Regions from separate parts of the Dactylosporangium darangshiense genome, predicted to be linked through region 2. Evidence: riboswitches for the same ligand, from Rfam matches in the RefSeq annotation. Region 2 holds a riboswitch; each other region holds the start of a gene.
What was found. A riboswitch is a leader RNA that binds a small molecule or an ion and turns the genes downstream of it on or off. The one in region 2 is predicted to bind cyclic di-AMP.
Positions count from the first base shown of each region.

Region 1 (3,823 bases), on a different contig from region 2:
GTCGCGATCGCCCTGGCGTCGTTCGCGGCGGCGCTGGGCGGCGGCTGGCTGCTGTTCGGTCCGGTGCTCGGCTTCGCGGGCCTGGACGACCAGGCGATCCTCATCGGGTTCGTGGTGCTGACGGCGCTCGGGATCGACTACAACATCTTCCTGCTGTCCCGGGTGCGAGAGGACGGCGTACTGCCCGCGCTCGTCGCCACCGGCGGCGTCATCACCAGCGCCGGCGTGGTGCTGGCCGCGACGTTCGCCGCCCTCACCGTGGTCCCGGTGGTGTTCGTGATCGAGCTCGGCGTCGTCGTGGCCGCCGGGGTGCTGTTGGACACCCTGCTGGTCCGGTCGGTGCTGGTGCCGTCGCTGCTGTTGGAACTGCCGGGCGGTGGCGTGCCGATCGGCCGGGTTCCGGACGGCCACCTCGGCGTGGATGACCCACGAGATCAACCACTGGGAGCGAACCGGAGCCGGCCGCCTCATGCTGACTAGTTCCGGCGATGCCGGGCATGAAACCTCGTTGTGGTCCGGCGACCGGCTGCTGACGAGGAGGAGCCATGCACAGGTACGCTGCCTACGTCACCGAACTGATCGGGACATTCTTCCTGGTGTTCACGGTCGGCATGAGCCTGCTCATCGGGAGCCCGCTGGCTCCGCTGGCCATCGGCGCCATGCTCATGGTCATGGTGTATGCCGGGGGACACGTCTCCGGTGGGCACTACAACCCCGCCGTCACCATGGGTGCGCTGGTCCGGCGCCGTGTCGACGTGGCCGACGCCGTCGCCTACTGGGTCGTCCAGTTGGTCGCGGGGCTGCTCGGCGCGCGCCTGGCCTACTGGGCGGTGAACCCCCGAGCGGTCGGGACGCTGAACCTCTCCGGCCGCACCCTGCTCGCGGCGCTGCTCGTCGAGGCGCTGTTCACCTTCGCGCTGGTCTACGTGATGCTCAACGTCGCGACGAGCAGTAGCAACCCGAACAACTCGTTCTACGGTCTGGCCATCGGCTTCACGGTCGCCGCCGGCGCCATCGCCGTCGGTCCGCTCTCCGGGGCCGCCTTCAACCCGGCGGTGACGGCCGGTATCGCGGCGCTCGGGCTGCTCGCGTGGTCGACGGCCCTGATGTACCTCATCGTCCAGGTGCTCGCCGGTGTCGTGGCGGGCTACGCGTTCCTCGCCCTCAACCCGGACGAGGTGCGGGCCCGGCGGGTCGATGAGGAGCACGAGGAGCACGAGGAGGCGGCTCACCGGTAGCGCCTGTGCACCCGAGACACCGCGCCGCGGCGCCCGGCAGGGCGCCGCGGCCGGCGTGCACGTCCTACGCGACGGCGTTCACGACCTGCTCGGCGAGGCTCTGCCACTTGGCGTAGGCGTCCGGGTACGCCGACACCTGCACCGTCTGCGCCGCCACGGTGATCGCCATCTGCTGCCAGCCGGAGACCTGCACCAGCGCCGCGTAGAAGCGGCTCGCGGCCCCGGCCGGGTTCATCAGCTGTTCGACGGTTCCCCAGTTCGGCCGCTGCTGGAACAGGCCGACCGAGTCGTGATCGCTCCCGACGCCCTCGTTGGGCAGGTTGAGCGACGCCGGAACGTTGGAGTTCGCGAGGTTGTGCAGGTGGCTCTCCTGCAACGCGGTGGCGATCGCCACCACGAACGCGCGCTGCGGCAGGTTCTGTTGCTGCCCGACCTGGATGATCGTGATGGCGTTGTTCATCTCGGCCCGGGTCAGCCCGCCGACGGGATCGTGGACGGTCGGCGACGGCGAAGCCGCTGCCGGCGCGGACGTGGCCGGGCTCTGCGCCGGTTGCGCGCTGGCCGAAGCCGCCGACTGCCGGCTGGGCTGGTCGCCCGTGCGCGCGCCGCCGCGGGACGCGCGGTTCTCGGCGTCCGCCGCCCGCCCGGTGCCGCCCTGCTGCATGGTGTCGACCTGCGCCACGGTGTCCGGCCGGCTGCCCGGCGACGCGGATACGAACAGCGAACCGGTCGCCAGGAATGCGATGACGACCGCGGCCGTGTACAGGCCGGTCCTCGGGCGGGCCGCCGAATGGCGGCCGCGGCGGTAGCGTTGCCGGTGACGGGCGAGTCGCCGCGCCATGGTCTCATCGGGCGGCATGAGGCGACCTCACGACCGGCGGACGGTGTTGCTGGCGGTGCTTCACGAAAACCTCGACTTGCTTGCTGAGAACTCGGCAGGAGGGCACGGGCCAACGACCGTCCACAGGGGACGGTTATGGGCATGGTGCCAGGGTGTGCCGGTGCGACCGGTGTTGCGCGGAGGGGTTACCGGACTGGGCGGTGGCCTTGCCGTGCCGGTCGGTGTCCGGGGCCGCGGGTCGAGGTATGGCGCCGTGCGAGGGTCTGCACGCGTGCTCCTTCCGATGCCGCCTACCGGGTTAGCTGACGGATTCGGACGGGAGGATCGCCCTACCTCGCGGCGCGTGGCCGCTCGGATTCACCCCAGTTGTGCTTGGTTCCCCGGCTCGTGCGAGCACGACTCAGCGGGTCCGCCGCGCCGTCACCTTGATCGGCGACGGTTGGGCGCAGCGAACGTCATGACCATAACGGCTGCATAACCGCAGGTGAAGCCCCTGCGCGGAACTGACAGGGTGCGCGTGGCGGCCCGGCGTTCTGCCCCTTGCCGCGAACGTGAGCGGCGCGATCTATGCTCGGTCGATGCCATGGATCTCCGGCCGGCTGGCGTTCTCGACCCTCGGCTGCCCCGGCCTGCCGCTGCCGGAGGTCGCGGAGCTGGCGCTGCACACCGGTTGGCGCGGCATCGAACTGCGCTCGGCCCCCGACGAGCCCGTCCACGTCGGCCTGTCCGCGGCCGGGCGTCGGGCGGCCGCGGAGACCCTGGAGGGCGCGGAAGTCCTCTGTGTCGCCTCCTACGTCAAGGTGGCCAGCGGCAAGATCGATGATGAACGATGCGTCGCCGACCTGCTCGCCGAGGCCGCCCTCGCCGCCGATCTCGGCGCCCGCGCGGTCCGCGTCTTCCCCGGCGGCGATGACGAGCACGGCGACGCCCGCGCGATCGGGCGCCTGCGCTCCGCCGCGGCGCAGCTGCCCGGCGGCGTCGAGATCTGGCTGGAGACGCACGACTCGCACCCGCGCGGCGAGGACGTGCGCCGGGTGCTGTCACAGGTCGACGACCCGCGGGTCCGGGCGATCTGGGACGCCCGGCACCCCTGGGCCGCGGGCGAGGCGGTCGCCGACACCCAGCGGGCGCTGGCCCCGTGGCTCGCGCATGTCCAGGTGAAGGACAACGCGGACGCCGTCGACAAGACGCCGGTGCTCCTGGGCGCCGGCGCCGTGCCGCTGCGCGAGATCCTGCGCGCGGTCGAGGGCGGCGGCTACGACGGCTGGTACAGCCTCGAGTGGGAGCGCAAGTGGCACCCCGGCATCCCGCCGCTGGCCGACGCGCTGGCCGCGGGCAACGACTGGGTCAGGTCCCTGGACGACTGACGGCGGCGCGCAGCGCGGTCAGGATTTCGTCGTCGATGCGCGGCGGCTCGTCACCGAGGTACACCGCGGTAGCGATGCGGTGCTCGCCGGGCGGGTAGTCGGCGCGCAGCATGGGCAGGACCGTGCGCGGGTGGAGCACGTTGGTGCCGGCGAAGGGCACGACGAGCTCGCCGGCCCGCACGCGGTCGGGGTCGAGGTCGACGATGACGGTGCTCAGCCCGCCGCTCTGCGCGCCGCAGCCGACCGGGCCGTGCGTGGCGGGCAGCGCCGCCGCCGACCACGGCAGGCTGAACGCGCCCTCCGCGCCGGCCAGCGCGCGGGCGGTGACGAGCCGGTGCAGCCGGACGTGCCAGCCGTCGCGGAACGGCGCGAGGGAC
Region 1 is NZ_BAABAT010000014.1:185,251-189,073, forward strand. Features, by position in the region: gene ABD901_RS25885 (MMPL family transporter) at 1-480, shown strand, start outside; gene ABD901_RS25890 (MIP/aquaporin family protein) at 546-1,238, shown strand; gene ABD901_RS25895 (hypothetical protein) at 1,303-2,097, opposite strand; cyclic di-AMP (ydaO/yuaA leader) riboswitch at 2,352-2,495, opposite strand; gene ABD901_RS25900 (sugar phosphate isomerase/epimerase family protein) at 2,658-3,446, shown strand; gene ABD901_RS25905 (DUF2264 domain-containing protein) at 3,427-3,823, opposite strand, start outside.
Region 1: another riboswitch for cyclic di-AMP. It lies ahead of ABD901_RS25895 (hypothetical protein); the one in region 2 lies ahead of ABD901_RS51285 (hypothetical protein).

Region 2 (3,823 bases):
GCTGGACGGCGCCGACAGCGCCCGGCTCACCCGCGTCAACCCCGCCCTGTGTGAGCTGCTCGGCCGCGACGGCGCCGAGCTCGTCCGGCTGCGCGTCGGCGACCTGCTGCACCCCGACGACCTCGACCGGGCCCGCCTCGCTTTCGCCACGGCCCTGACCAGCAAGGGCGCGCCGGTGCGCGACTACGAGATGCGCTGCGTGCGCGCCGACGGCGAGACGATCTGGGTCGCCGCGACGCTGTCGATCGTGGCCGGGCCGCCCGCGTTCGGCATCCTGCAGGTCCACGACATCACCGGCCGCAAGGCCGCCGAGGCCGACCTCGTCCGCCGCGCCTCCCGCGACGCGCTGACGGGCCTGGCCAACCGCGACGCCCTGGCCGCGCCGCTGGCCGCCGCGATCCGCCGGGCACACGCCGGGCAGGGCGACAGCGCGCTGCTGTTCTGCGACCTCGACGACTTCAAGGTCGTCAACGACACGCTCGGGCACGACGCCGGCGACGCGGTCCTCGTCGCCGTCGCGCAGCGGCTGACGTCACTGGTCCGCCCCGGCGACACCGTCGCCCGCCTCGGCGGCGACGAGTTCGTGGTGCTCACCGAGAACGTCCGGGACCACGCCCGCGCCGCGCTGGTCGAGCGGGTCGAGCGGGCCGTGCGCGCGCCGATCGTGCACGACGGTCACGTTCTGTGCGTGCGGGTCAGCGTCGGCGTCGCCGTGATCGACGACACGGTCACCGATGCCGGCGCGGCGCTGCGGATCGCGGACAAGGCGATGTACCAGGTGAAAGGGCATCGACGCGATCAACGGGTGACGGGGCAGATGACGGGCCGGGTGACAGCGCACGGTGAGCATTCGGCCGCTCCGGGTGGGATCCCGTTACTGCGGTTGGCCGAGCCGTAAACCGCCCAGTATGGTCGGCTGGTCTGCTCCGGTCGACGAGCGCCAAGATGGCGCCGCCGGGCAGGCGCCGTCGAGCCGCATCATCGAGTCGCGCGATCGAACGTGTCGCATTCCTCGATACCGCGGGCCGGGGACCCAAGCAGTCCTTGGGGTGTATCCGTGACCGAGTCACGGTAGGGCGAATCCTCCCGCCCGAACCCGTCAGCTAACCCGGTAGGCGGCACCGGAAGGAGCACCGCTCGTGCTGTATCTCGATATTTCGTCAGCGGCCGCCCGCCGCCATCCTCTCGGCCGGGTGAACGCCAGGACCTAGCCTCCTGGCCGCGCCTTTCACGCTGATCGACGCCCAGTTCTCGCGCGTCCCCGCCTAGCCGTTCCCGGCTGAGCCTTCGGGGCCGTGCCGATGCCGCGCGCCCTTTTCCGTGCGCCGTGTCACCGCGCGCCCATAGCGGGCGTGCGCTTCGCCGTGCGCTGACTTTCAAAGAGGAAACCGCTTACATGAAGCCATTACCGCGCCAGTTCCGTCCGCAGCACCGCCGGTCCGGCCTTGCCGTGAAGACCGGGGCCGTGTCCGCCGCCGTCGTGTCGGCCGCCCTGCTGGCCACCGGCTCCACCGGCTCCACCGGCTCGCCGGTGGACCATACGCCGGTCGCGGCCGTCGCGCCCGCCTTCGCCTACGACGCCTTGATGCTGCTGCCGACGACCGGCACCGCCGCGATCTCGCCCGCCGAAGGCGTCACGCCGGCCGCGCCGGCCGTGCCCGTCGCTCCGCCGCCGCCGCAGCCGCCGCGTCCGGTCGCCGGGCTCAACCAGACCCAGATGAACAACGCCGCGGCGATCGTGCGCCAGGGCCGCGCGCAGGGCCTGCCGCCGAAGGCGCTCGTCGTCGCCGTCGCCACCGCGATGCAGGAGAGCGACCTGTACAACGTCGCCAGCCCCGCGGTCCCGTCCTCGCTGAAGCTGCCGCACGACGGCGTCTCACAGGACCACGACTCGGTCGGGCTGTTCCAGCAGCGCGCGAGCCAGGGCTGGGGCACCGTGGCCGAGCTGATGAACCCGGCACACTCGGCGATGCTGTTCTACAACGCGCTCGTGCGCGTCAAGGGCTGGCAGGGCATGAGCGTCACGGGCGCGGCGCAGGCGGTGCAGCGCTCGGCGTACCCGAGTGCGTACCAGAAGCACGCCGACCGCGCCGCCCAGGTCGTCGCCGCCATCGCCTGACCCGCGACCGCCGTGGCTAACGCGGCGCGGCGGTGGCCCGGCGGGCGAGGGCGACGAGCTCGGCGACCGCGGCCGGTTCCGGCGAGGCCAGGTCCAGCGCGAGCAGGGCCTGGGAGAGCAGCTCCTCGGCCTGGCGGCGGCACCAGTCGCGGGCGCCGGACTGCTCGATCGTCTTCGCGGCGCGCTCGGCGTCGGCGTCGCTGAGCCGGCCGCGGCCGTCGAACAGGCGGCTCAGCTCGTCCGCGCCCGCCGCGATCGCCGCCGCGACCGGCAGGGAGCGACGGCGGCGGCGCAGGTCCGCGTACGCGGGGCGGCCCGGGCGCGCGCCCTCGGCCCAGATGCCCAGCAGGTCCTCGGCGAACTGCACGGCCAGGCCCAGGCGCACGCCGAACAGGCGCAGCCGCTCGACCTGGGCCGGGTCGCCGCCGCCGGCGACGGCGCCGAGGGCGCAGGCGCAGCCGAACAGCGCGCCGGTGCGCTGCTCGACCATGGCCAGGCAGTCGCGCAGCAGGTCGGTGCGCTCCTCGCCGACGGCGTCGGGTCGGGTCTCGCGCAGCGCGAGCGAGGCGTGCTGGCCGTGCAGCAGCTCCTGCACGGTGTCGCCCAGCACGCGCATCATCGTGCGGTCCGGGCCGGGACGGCCGGGTGGTTCCGCGGGGGAGTGCGTCGCGGAGCCGGCCGGGCCGATGCGGTGCGGTCGCCGGCGAGGCCGGCCGGGCGCGGTGTGCGTCGGGTCGCCGGTGGCCACGACGTCGAAGGCGAGCGCGAGCAGCGCCTCGCCCCCCAGCGCCGCTGGCTGGCTGCCGACCACGCTCCAGGCGGCGCCGGCGCGCCCGTCGACCAGGTCGCGGCGGATCGCCGACCAGTGGTGCATGAGCTCGACGGCGACCGCGGCGGGCACCGCATCGTGCGGGTCGCCGCCGACCGCGGCCGCGCACACCAGGGTGAGCGCGCTGCGCAGCGAGGCGGCCCGGGTGTCGTCGCCGAGGTGCCAGCCCAGCTGGAGCTCGGCGATCTCGCGGGACGGCTCGGGCAGCCGCCCGATCGCCGCGCGCAGCGGCGGGTCGACGAGCCGGCCGGCCCAGCCCAGGACGTCCTCGGTGGAACGCAGCACGATGACCATCAGCCGCGCCGCACCTGGAGTTCCACGCGCACACTCGCCCTCACCGGACCCGCACCACCCATCGCACTCAAACCGGCACTCGCGCCGGTCCTCAACGGTTGCGTGGCCGGCGAGCGCCGGTCGCGGTATCGGGCGGTGCCGATCCGGCCGGCGTCACGGGCCTGGTCAAGTATGCCGGTGCGGCCGGGCCCGCACGGCGAAATCGAGGATGCGGGCGTGGCGAAGACGGTTGTCGCCCGTCAGGTGCGTGTCGCGCGAAATCCGCGTGTCGTCGCCGCAGACGCGGTCACGCGGAGTGCGCGGCCACCGCCTGCCGCAGCGACGGGTCCGGGGGTGACTGCACCGCGGGCCGGCGGTGCCGCAGCGCGTCCCAGGCGGCCTTCCAGGCGGCGCCGACGTCCCTGGCCGCGTTGAACCAGATCGTCACCATCTGGCAGCCGTGGCAGCCGGACGGGACGCCCCACGCGTCGACTCCCACCCGGCGGCAGAGGGTGACGGCGCGGTACAGGTGGATGTCCTGGCTCACCAGCAGCGCCCGGTTGACGCCGTAGACGTCGTGCGCCCGCCGGCACGTGTCGTAG
Region 2 is NZ_BAABAT010000058.1:6,429-10,251, forward strand. Features, by position in the region: gene ABD901_RS51280 (diguanylate cyclase domain-containing protein) at 1-898, shown strand, start outside; cyclic di-AMP (ydaO/yuaA leader) riboswitch at 995-1,133, shown strand; gene ABD901_RS51285 (hypothetical protein) at 1,397-2,119, shown strand; gene ABD901_RS51290 (polyprenyl synthetase family protein) at 2,136-3,242, opposite strand; gene ABD901_RS51295 (SanA/YdcF family protein) at 3,529-3,823, opposite strand, start outside.

Region 3 (3,823 bases), on a different contig from region 2:
CCTCGTGGTGGGCGGCGATTCACGGGTACGCCCACCCGGCCCTCGACGCCGCCGTGCGCGAGCAGGTCGGGCGCATGAGCCACGTCATGTTCGGCGGCCTGACGCACGAGCCCGCCGTGCGCCTCGCCAGGACCCTCGTCGACATCACGCCCGGCCCGCTGCGGCACGTCTTCTTCTGCGACTCCGGGTCGGTGTCGGTCGAGGTCGCGATCAAGATGTGCCTGCAGTACCACCGATCGCTGGGCCGTCCCGCGAAGCGCCGGATGCTGACCTGGCGCGGCGGCTACCACGGCGACACCTTCCACCCCATGTCGGTGACCGACCCCGACGGCGGGATGCACAGCCTCTGGCGCGGCGTGCTGCCCGAGCAGCTGTTCGTGCCCATGCCCCCGGTCGAGTACGACCCCGCGTACGTCGCCGAGCTGGACGAGACGCTGCGCCGCCACCGCGACGAGGTCGCCGGGATCATCGTCGAGCCCGTCGTGCAGGGCGCCGGCGGCATGCGCTTCCACAGCCCGCGCTACCTCAACGCCCTGCGCGAGCTCGCCGACGAGCACGACGTCCTGCTCGTCTTCGACGAGATCGCGACCGGCTTCGGGCGCACCGGCGCGCTGTTCGCGGCCGATCACGCGGGCGTCACGCCCGACGTGATGTGCATCGGCAAGGCGCTCACCGGTGGGTACCTCTCCATGGGCGCCACCCTGTGCGTCCCGCGGGTGGCGCAGGGCATCAGCCGCGGCGAGACCCCGGTGCTGGCGCACGGCCCGACGTTCATGGGCAACCCGCTCGCGGCCGCGGTCGCGAACGCCTCGATCGAGCTGCTGCTCTCGGGCGACTGGGCGGGCACCGTGACCGGCATCGAGGCCGGCCTGATCCACGGCCTGGCGCCGGCCCGCGGCCGCGCCGGCGTGCTGGACGTGCGGGTCCTCGGCGCCATCGGCGTCGTCCAGCTCGACCACGACGTCGACATGGCCGCCGCCACGAAGGCGGCCGTCGAGCACGGCGTCTGGCTGCGGCCCTTCCGCGACCTCGTGTACACGATGCCGCCCTACATCACCGCCGACGACGACCTGGAGCGCATCTGCGCGGCGGTGCTCGCCGCCGCCGAGGTCGCCTAGGGCGTGGGTCAGCCGGGGCGGCGGTAGCCGGTGATCGGCCGGCCGTCGAGCTTGGCCATGCGGACATAGTCGCCGGTGGTGGGGGCGTGGACCATCCAGCCGCCGCCGACGTACATGCCCATGTGGTGCAGGTCGCTGTAGAAGAACACCAGGTCGCCGGGGCGCAGGTCGGCCTTGGCGACCGGTTTGGCGTCCTCCCACTGCCACTTGGTGTAGTGCCGCAGCGTCACCCCGGCGGCGGCCCAGGCGGCCATGGTCAGCCCCGAGCAGTCGTAGCCCTTGGGGCCGGCGGCGCCCCAGATGTAGGGCTTGCCGATGAGCTCGCACGCCTTCTTCGCGGCGGTGCCGCCGGGGCCGCCGAGGTACTCGACCGGGCAGGCGACGGGTTTGAGGGTGCCGGTGGCGCCGCTGCTGCCGTACGCCTGCTGGCGCAGCTTCTGCAGCTCGGCGAGCTTGCCCTCGATCTGGGTCTTCTTCGCCGCCAGGTCGGCGTCCTGGGTCGCCTGCTGGGCGATGAGCGCGTCCAGGGTCTGCTTGTCGCCGGCGAGCTTGTCCCGGGCGGCGGCCACGCTCTGGATCTGGGCGCGTTCGTTGCGTGCGATCGCGTTGATGACCACGAGCTGGTCGAGCATGTCGGTCGGGTCGTCGCCGCCGAGGACCACCTGCATGGCGGTGACCCGGCCGGTCTTGTACTGCCGGACCGCGATGTCGCTGATCTTGCCCATGGCGGCGTCGACCTGCGCCTCCAGCGGCTGCAGTTGCTGCTGCAGGGCCGCGGCCTTGGCCTGGTTGTCCTTGAGCTGGGTGTGGACCTGGTTGTACTGCTCGATCGTCGGCTCGAGCTGGTTCCACATCTGGTCGATCTGGGCCTCCAGCTCCGCCGGGGTCGGAGCGGCCTGGGCCGCCCCGGTGCCGGCGAGCAGCACCGCGACCGCGGTGAGCGCGGCGACGATGGCGCGCGCGGGGAGGCTGGTGGTCAGGACGCGGCGCGGGCGGCGTGGCGGCACGTGCGGCAGGCTCCTTCTTCCCTCGACCGCCTACCGGGTTAGCTGACGGGTTCGGGCGGGAAGGTCGCCCTACCGCGGAACGCGGATACACCCCGGATGCTGCGGTTGGGTCCCCGGCTCGACATCGACTCGGCGGCGCCGGACGCCGGCGCCGACCAGGGTGATCAGCGCTCCGGAAGCCCGGCCGGAGCTGACCTTACGCATCGCTCCCATTCGGCACAACCCATCTCCTACGCACCGTAGGAGATTGTCGAGTGACCGGAATGCACAGAAGTGCTGCTAGACGGCCATTTGTCGGTGCGATCGGGTGCGAAATCCGGTGATCATAGTCGTTGTCGGCGGCGGCCTAGGGCGCCAGCGGCGAGCGTTGGAGTGCCGCGATGGCGACGGGCATCAGGGGCAGGAGGGTGAACAGGCCGGCGGCGGCGCGGGTCAGCGCGGCGGGCAGCGGCCGGGGCCGGTGCAGCAGCCGGTGCAGCCGTTCGGTGGCGTCCCCGCCGTCGGCGCCGAGCAGCGCGCTCGCGTCGTCCGGCCCGCCCGCCCTGGTGCCGGTGTGCCGGGCGTTTGCCTCGGCGAGCGCGACGAGGGCGCGGGCCAGCACGATCGGCGGGTTGGAGCGCACGGCGACGTCGTCGGCGCGCAGCTCGGCGAGCCGGTGCACCTGCCGCACGGCGGTGGCGAAGCAGGGCGCCCACGGGAACGCCCGGTCCAGCAGCCGGGCCGTGCGGACGAGGCGGTAGTGCCGGCCGGTGGCGTGTGCCCGCTCGTGTGCGGCGACCGCGTGCAGTTCCTCGCCGGTGAGGTGGTCCACGGCCGCCGAGGTGAACACGACGTCGCGGACGCCGCCGCCGGGCAGCAGGTATGCGGCGGGCTCCGCGGCGGGCACGACCGTCGCGCCGAGCTCCGGCATCGCCCGGCCGGTCAGCGACAGCAGCCCGCGCAGCCGGCGCCGCTGCCGCCGCTCGGCCCGCGCCAGCCGCCACCCGGCCAGCGCGAATCGGACCGCCAGGACGCCCAGCAGGCCGGCGCCGCCGACGGCGAGGGCCTGCGCGGCGGTGCCGTGCGCGCCGAGCAGCGCGTCCAGGCACACCCGCCAGGCCCGGCACACCAGGTCGTGGGTGTGGTCCCAGTGCAGCGTCGCGGTGATCCCAGTCAGCAGCGCACCGGTCACGACCGCGGCGCACCACATCTGCCACGCGTACAGGCCCAGCCCGGGTGCCCGCGCCACCCATCGGGCGCGGGCCAGCCTCGGCCCGCCCGCCAGCACCAGCGCCGCGGCGTAGGCGGCGAGCAGGATCGTGCTCACGACCCGGTGATCTTCCGCTCGTAGGTGTTCAGCGCCGACCGCAGCGCCGCGGCCTCATCCAGGGTCATCTGGCCGAGGAAGTGCAGCAGGGTCTGCTCCCGGTCGCCGCTGTCGGTCAGCGCTTCGCGCATGAGCCCGGCGCCGTGCTCCTCGCGGGTGGTCACCGCGTGATAGACGTGCGCCCGGCCCCGGGGCTCCCGGCGCAGCCAGCCCTTGCGGTGCAGCTTGTCCATCACCGTGAGGACCGTGGTGTACGCCAGGTCGCGCTCCCGTGTGAGCGCGGTGTGCACCTGCCGCACCGTGACGGGCTCGCCCGCCGCCCACAGCTGCCGCATCACCGCCGCTTCCAGCTCCCCGAACCCCTGCACCCGCACCCTCCCGGACCAGTTTCC
Region 3 is NZ_BAABAT010000036.1:69,594-73,416, reverse strand. Features, by position in the region: gene ABD901_RS42375 (adenosylmethionine--8-amino-7-oxononanoate transaminase) at 1-1,118, shown strand, start outside; gene ABD901_RS42370 (C40 family peptidase) at 1,127-2,125, opposite strand; cyclic di-AMP (ydaO/yuaA leader) riboswitch at 2,138-2,270, opposite strand; gene ABD901_RS42365 (M56 family metallopeptidase) at 2,472-3,431, opposite strand; gene ABD901_RS42360 (BlaI/MecI/CopY family transcriptional regulator) at 3,428-3,799, opposite strand.
Region 3: another riboswitch for cyclic di-AMP. It lies ahead of ABD901_RS42370 (C40 family peptidase); the one in region 2 lies ahead of ABD901_RS51285 (hypothetical protein).

Region 4 (3,823 bases), on a different contig from region 2:
GGTGAACTCAGCGGTGGCCCAGACAATGGCAGCGGCTCTACGCGGCCAGCCCGCCAAGAACTTCCCAGCTCCCAGCCGAGCCCGCGCCATGGGATAACGTTCCGTGACAGAATCTCACGCAACGCAGTTAGGTCGGATCGTGATTTGGTAGCGTCCTGTACCGTAAGGCATAGACCGGAGCACGCCGCCGCCGAAGCCGTCCTCGATCGATCCACACCGGCGACGCATCGGCCCAGCGACGTGAACGATCTCGACCAGCAGGGCAGCGACACGCGTCACGTGCGCGTACACGTGCCGCAGCCCTCGGACGGCGCCGACCATCCCACGCGGGCGTACGCAACCGGCATTGCGTACGTGGGATCGCGGCTCGCACGAGGGCTCCAGGCCGGACCGCGTCGCCGGCCGGTGTGGGCGCCGCGCGCGACGGCGCCGACGGTGAACGACGTGGCGGCACGGCGCGAAAGCGGCAGGCGCGGCCAACGCCAGGACGGCGCGGACCGCGAGCGACGTGGCGGCACGGCGCGAAAGCGGCAGCAGCGTCCCACGCGAGCCGCGCGCGACGCCTGCCGTGGTCAGTACAGCTAGGTGATCAGTACAGCTAGGCCGCGTAGCCGCGCTGGGCGATCCAGTTGGCCATCTTCGCGACGGGGAGGGTGTACGCGCCGACGCCCTCCGCGTCGGCCGGGTCCGCGATCCTCACGGTCTCGCCGCCGTCGCGGTAGCCGACGATCGTGAGGTAGTGCCCGCCCGGGTAGGAGTGGCTGTGGCCCCCGTCGTCGACCGTCGAGCCGGCGATGTTCGCGACCACCGCGTAGCCCGAGCCGATCGCGCTCACGACCGACTTGCGCAGCTCGTCGACGTCCGCGGAAGTCGCCGACTCCCCGCGGATGAAGTGGGGCTCGTAGAAGTTGGTGCCGGTGAAGGAGTTCAGGGCCCTCGCGGTGTCCTCCGACGAGTTGGTGCCGCCCTCCGTCGTGCCCAGGCGCTCCGCGACCTGGGACTGCGACGGGAACAGGCCACGCGCGGTCAGGGCGATGCGCGTCGCCGCCGGGCCGCAGTAGTAGTAGTTCTCCTGCCAGGCGAACTGGTACGAGACGTCCTTCTGGGACGGCTGGGTCGGGGTGGGAGACGCGGACGAGGCGGACGGGGCGGGCGACGACGAAGCGGAAGGCTTTGTGGACGTCGGCGCGGCGGCCGGTGGGGGTGCGTCGCCGCGCTGCTTGGCGCGGGCCGCCGACGACGTCGAGACGCCGTCCACTGTGGACTCCGAGCCGGCCAGGGACGTGGCGTCGGAGGCGGGGTGGTGGTCCAGCGTGGCCACGCCGATGCCGGCGGCCGCGGCCAGGACCAGGGAGGCGGCCGCTACCGGGAGGCGGCGGCCGAGAGGGCGGCGGCCGGACGGAGGGGGTTGCGAGTGGCGGGACTTGTAGAAGTACGACAACGGGGGCACCGCTCCTTCCGCAGCCGCTTACCGGGTTAGCTGACGGGTTCGGGCGGGAAGCTCGCCCTACCGCCGGGGGCCCGAACGGGCACCGGCGGATTCACCCCGGGTGATGCGTGGGTCCCCGGCTCCTGCGCGCGCGACCGGCGGTGGCGGGCGCATAACTCAGCGGATTCGCTTCGGCGTCACCCACCGTGAGTGACTTCGGGCCGCGGCGAACGACATTGACGGTAAACGCGCCGCTCAGGGCACCTGTATCACCCTGCGGATTCAGCCACAGGGCGTGACGCTCATACGAAGGGTGACCGGGTGCGTACGGCCCCCGCGCCGATTTTCACGCCCGAAATCACCCCCTCGACCACCCGGTCCTAGTCTCGCCGGATGCTCGACGGTGCCGACGAAAACCCGCAGCTCAGCGACGCGACGACCGAGCCCGGTCCGCGTCACCTGCGGCCTCGCCGAGGTCGCCACGCTGCCGCACTTGCCGCCGTTCCCGCCCAGATCAGGCGGATGAACGCGGCGATGCCCGCGCAGGTCAAGCGACTGAACGCGGCCGTGCCCGCGCAGGTCAAGCGACTGAACGAGGCCGTGCCTGCGCAGATCAGGCGGTTGAACCTCGCTCAGATCACGCGCCTGCACACATCCCGGGGCGAGAGCTTCCTGCTCCCCGCCGCCGGGAACGACCGGATGCGTCGCGGGCTGGCCACGGCGGCCGTGCTCGCCGTGGCGGCGTTCGGGATCACCACGACGGTGGCCGGGAACGGGCCGGGCAGCGGCTCGGCGGTGAGCCTCACGGCCGAGGCGGACGGCGGCGTCTCCCGCACGGACGGCGGCTCGGTCGCCTCCCGCGGCCGCGGCCGCGACCACGCGGCGGCTCCGAGCGCCAACGCAAAGCAGAACCAGACGAACTCGAAGCAGACAGATCCGGCCCAGGCCGCGTCGAAGGCGCCGGCCACGGCGGACCCGACGCCGACGCGGCCCGCGCCGGTCGGCGGGCTCACGCAGGCCGAGATGGACAACGCGGTCGCGATCGTGGACGTCGCAAAGCGCGAGAACCTGCCGAAGCGGGCGGCCATCGTGGCGCTGGCGACCGCGCTGCAGGAGAGCCACCTGCGCAACCTGGCCAACCCGAACCTGCCCTCGTCGCTCGACCACCCCAACCAGGGCGTCGGGTACGACTACGACTCCGTCGGGCTGTTCCAGCAGCGGCCCAACTGGGGCTCGATCGACCAGCTGATGGACCCGCACGAGTCGGCCCGCCGGTTCTACGCGGCGCTGGTGCGCATCCCGGGCTGGGGCGACTACGCGATCACGGTCGCCGCGCAGATGGTCCAGCGCTCCGCGTTCCCCGACGCGTACGCCAAGTGGGAGGGCCTGGCGACGCAGATCGCCGACACCACGATGCAATAACCCGGGTAGTCACACGATTGCCGGCCCGGTCTCCTCCGGGCCGGCACGACGATGCCTCTATGGACAGACAACCATGGCAGGCAACATGAGACGTTCCCTGACTGCGCTCCTCGTCCTCGCGGTCGCAGCGTCGCCGGCGCTGGCGGCCTGCGATGGGCACGGCAAACCGGTGGCGAAGAACACCGCTCCCCCGCCGACACCCGTCGGGCTGGCGATCTCGCCGACGACCAGTGACGGCGGCGTGCCGATCAGCACGGAGATCGGGCTGAAGGTCAGCGACGGCAAGGTGACCGGCGTGACGCTGACCGACTCGGCCGGCCAGGCGGTCGCCGGCGCGCCGCGCGCCGACGGCAGCTCCTGGGTGCCCGCGACCGCGCTGAAGTACGGCACGTCGTACACCGCGAAGGTCACGGCCGTCGGCGCCGACGGCAAGCCGGTGACGAAGGAGACGACGTTCACCACGGCGGCGAAGCCGCAGGGGCAGCAGATCAACTCCGACCTGAATCTCATCAACGGCGGGACCTACGGCGTCGCGATGCCGATCGTCGTCGAGTTCGGCACCGAAGTACCGCCGGAGTCTCGCGCGGCGGTCCAGCAACGGCTGTTCGTCACGAGCGATCCGCCGCAGCCCGGGACGTGGCACTGGTTCGGCGGCAAGCAGGTGATGTACCGGCCGGAGCACTACTGGCAGCCCGGCACGAAGATCACCGCGCGCAAAGCCCTCAACGGCGTGACCGTCGGCAACGGGCACACCGACGAGGACTACACGGCGACGGTCACGATCGGGCGCAAGCTCACGATCGACATCGACAACGCCACCAAGCAGTTGACCGTGTACCAGAACGACCAGCCGATCAAATCGATGCCGGTCAGCCTGGGCAAGGCGTCGACCCCGTCGTCCAGCGGCACCACTGTGATCATGTCGCGTGAACCGTCGACGGTGTTCCGCACGCCCGAGTACACCGCCTTTGT
Region 4 is NZ_BAABAT010000063.1:26,353-30,175, reverse strand. Features, by position in the region: gene ABD901_RS52660 (transglycosylase domain-containing protein) at 1-97, shown strand, start outside; gene ABD901_RS52655 (C39 family peptidase) at 599-1,441, opposite strand; cyclic di-AMP (ydaO/yuaA leader) riboswitch at 1,451-1,622, opposite strand; gene ABD901_RS52650 (hypothetical protein) at 1,952-2,851, shown strand; gene ABD901_RS52645 (L,D-transpeptidase) at 2,937-3,823, shown strand, end outside.
Region 4: another riboswitch for cyclic di-AMP. It lies ahead of ABD901_RS52655 (C39 family peptidase); the one in region 2 lies ahead of ABD901_RS51285 (hypothetical protein).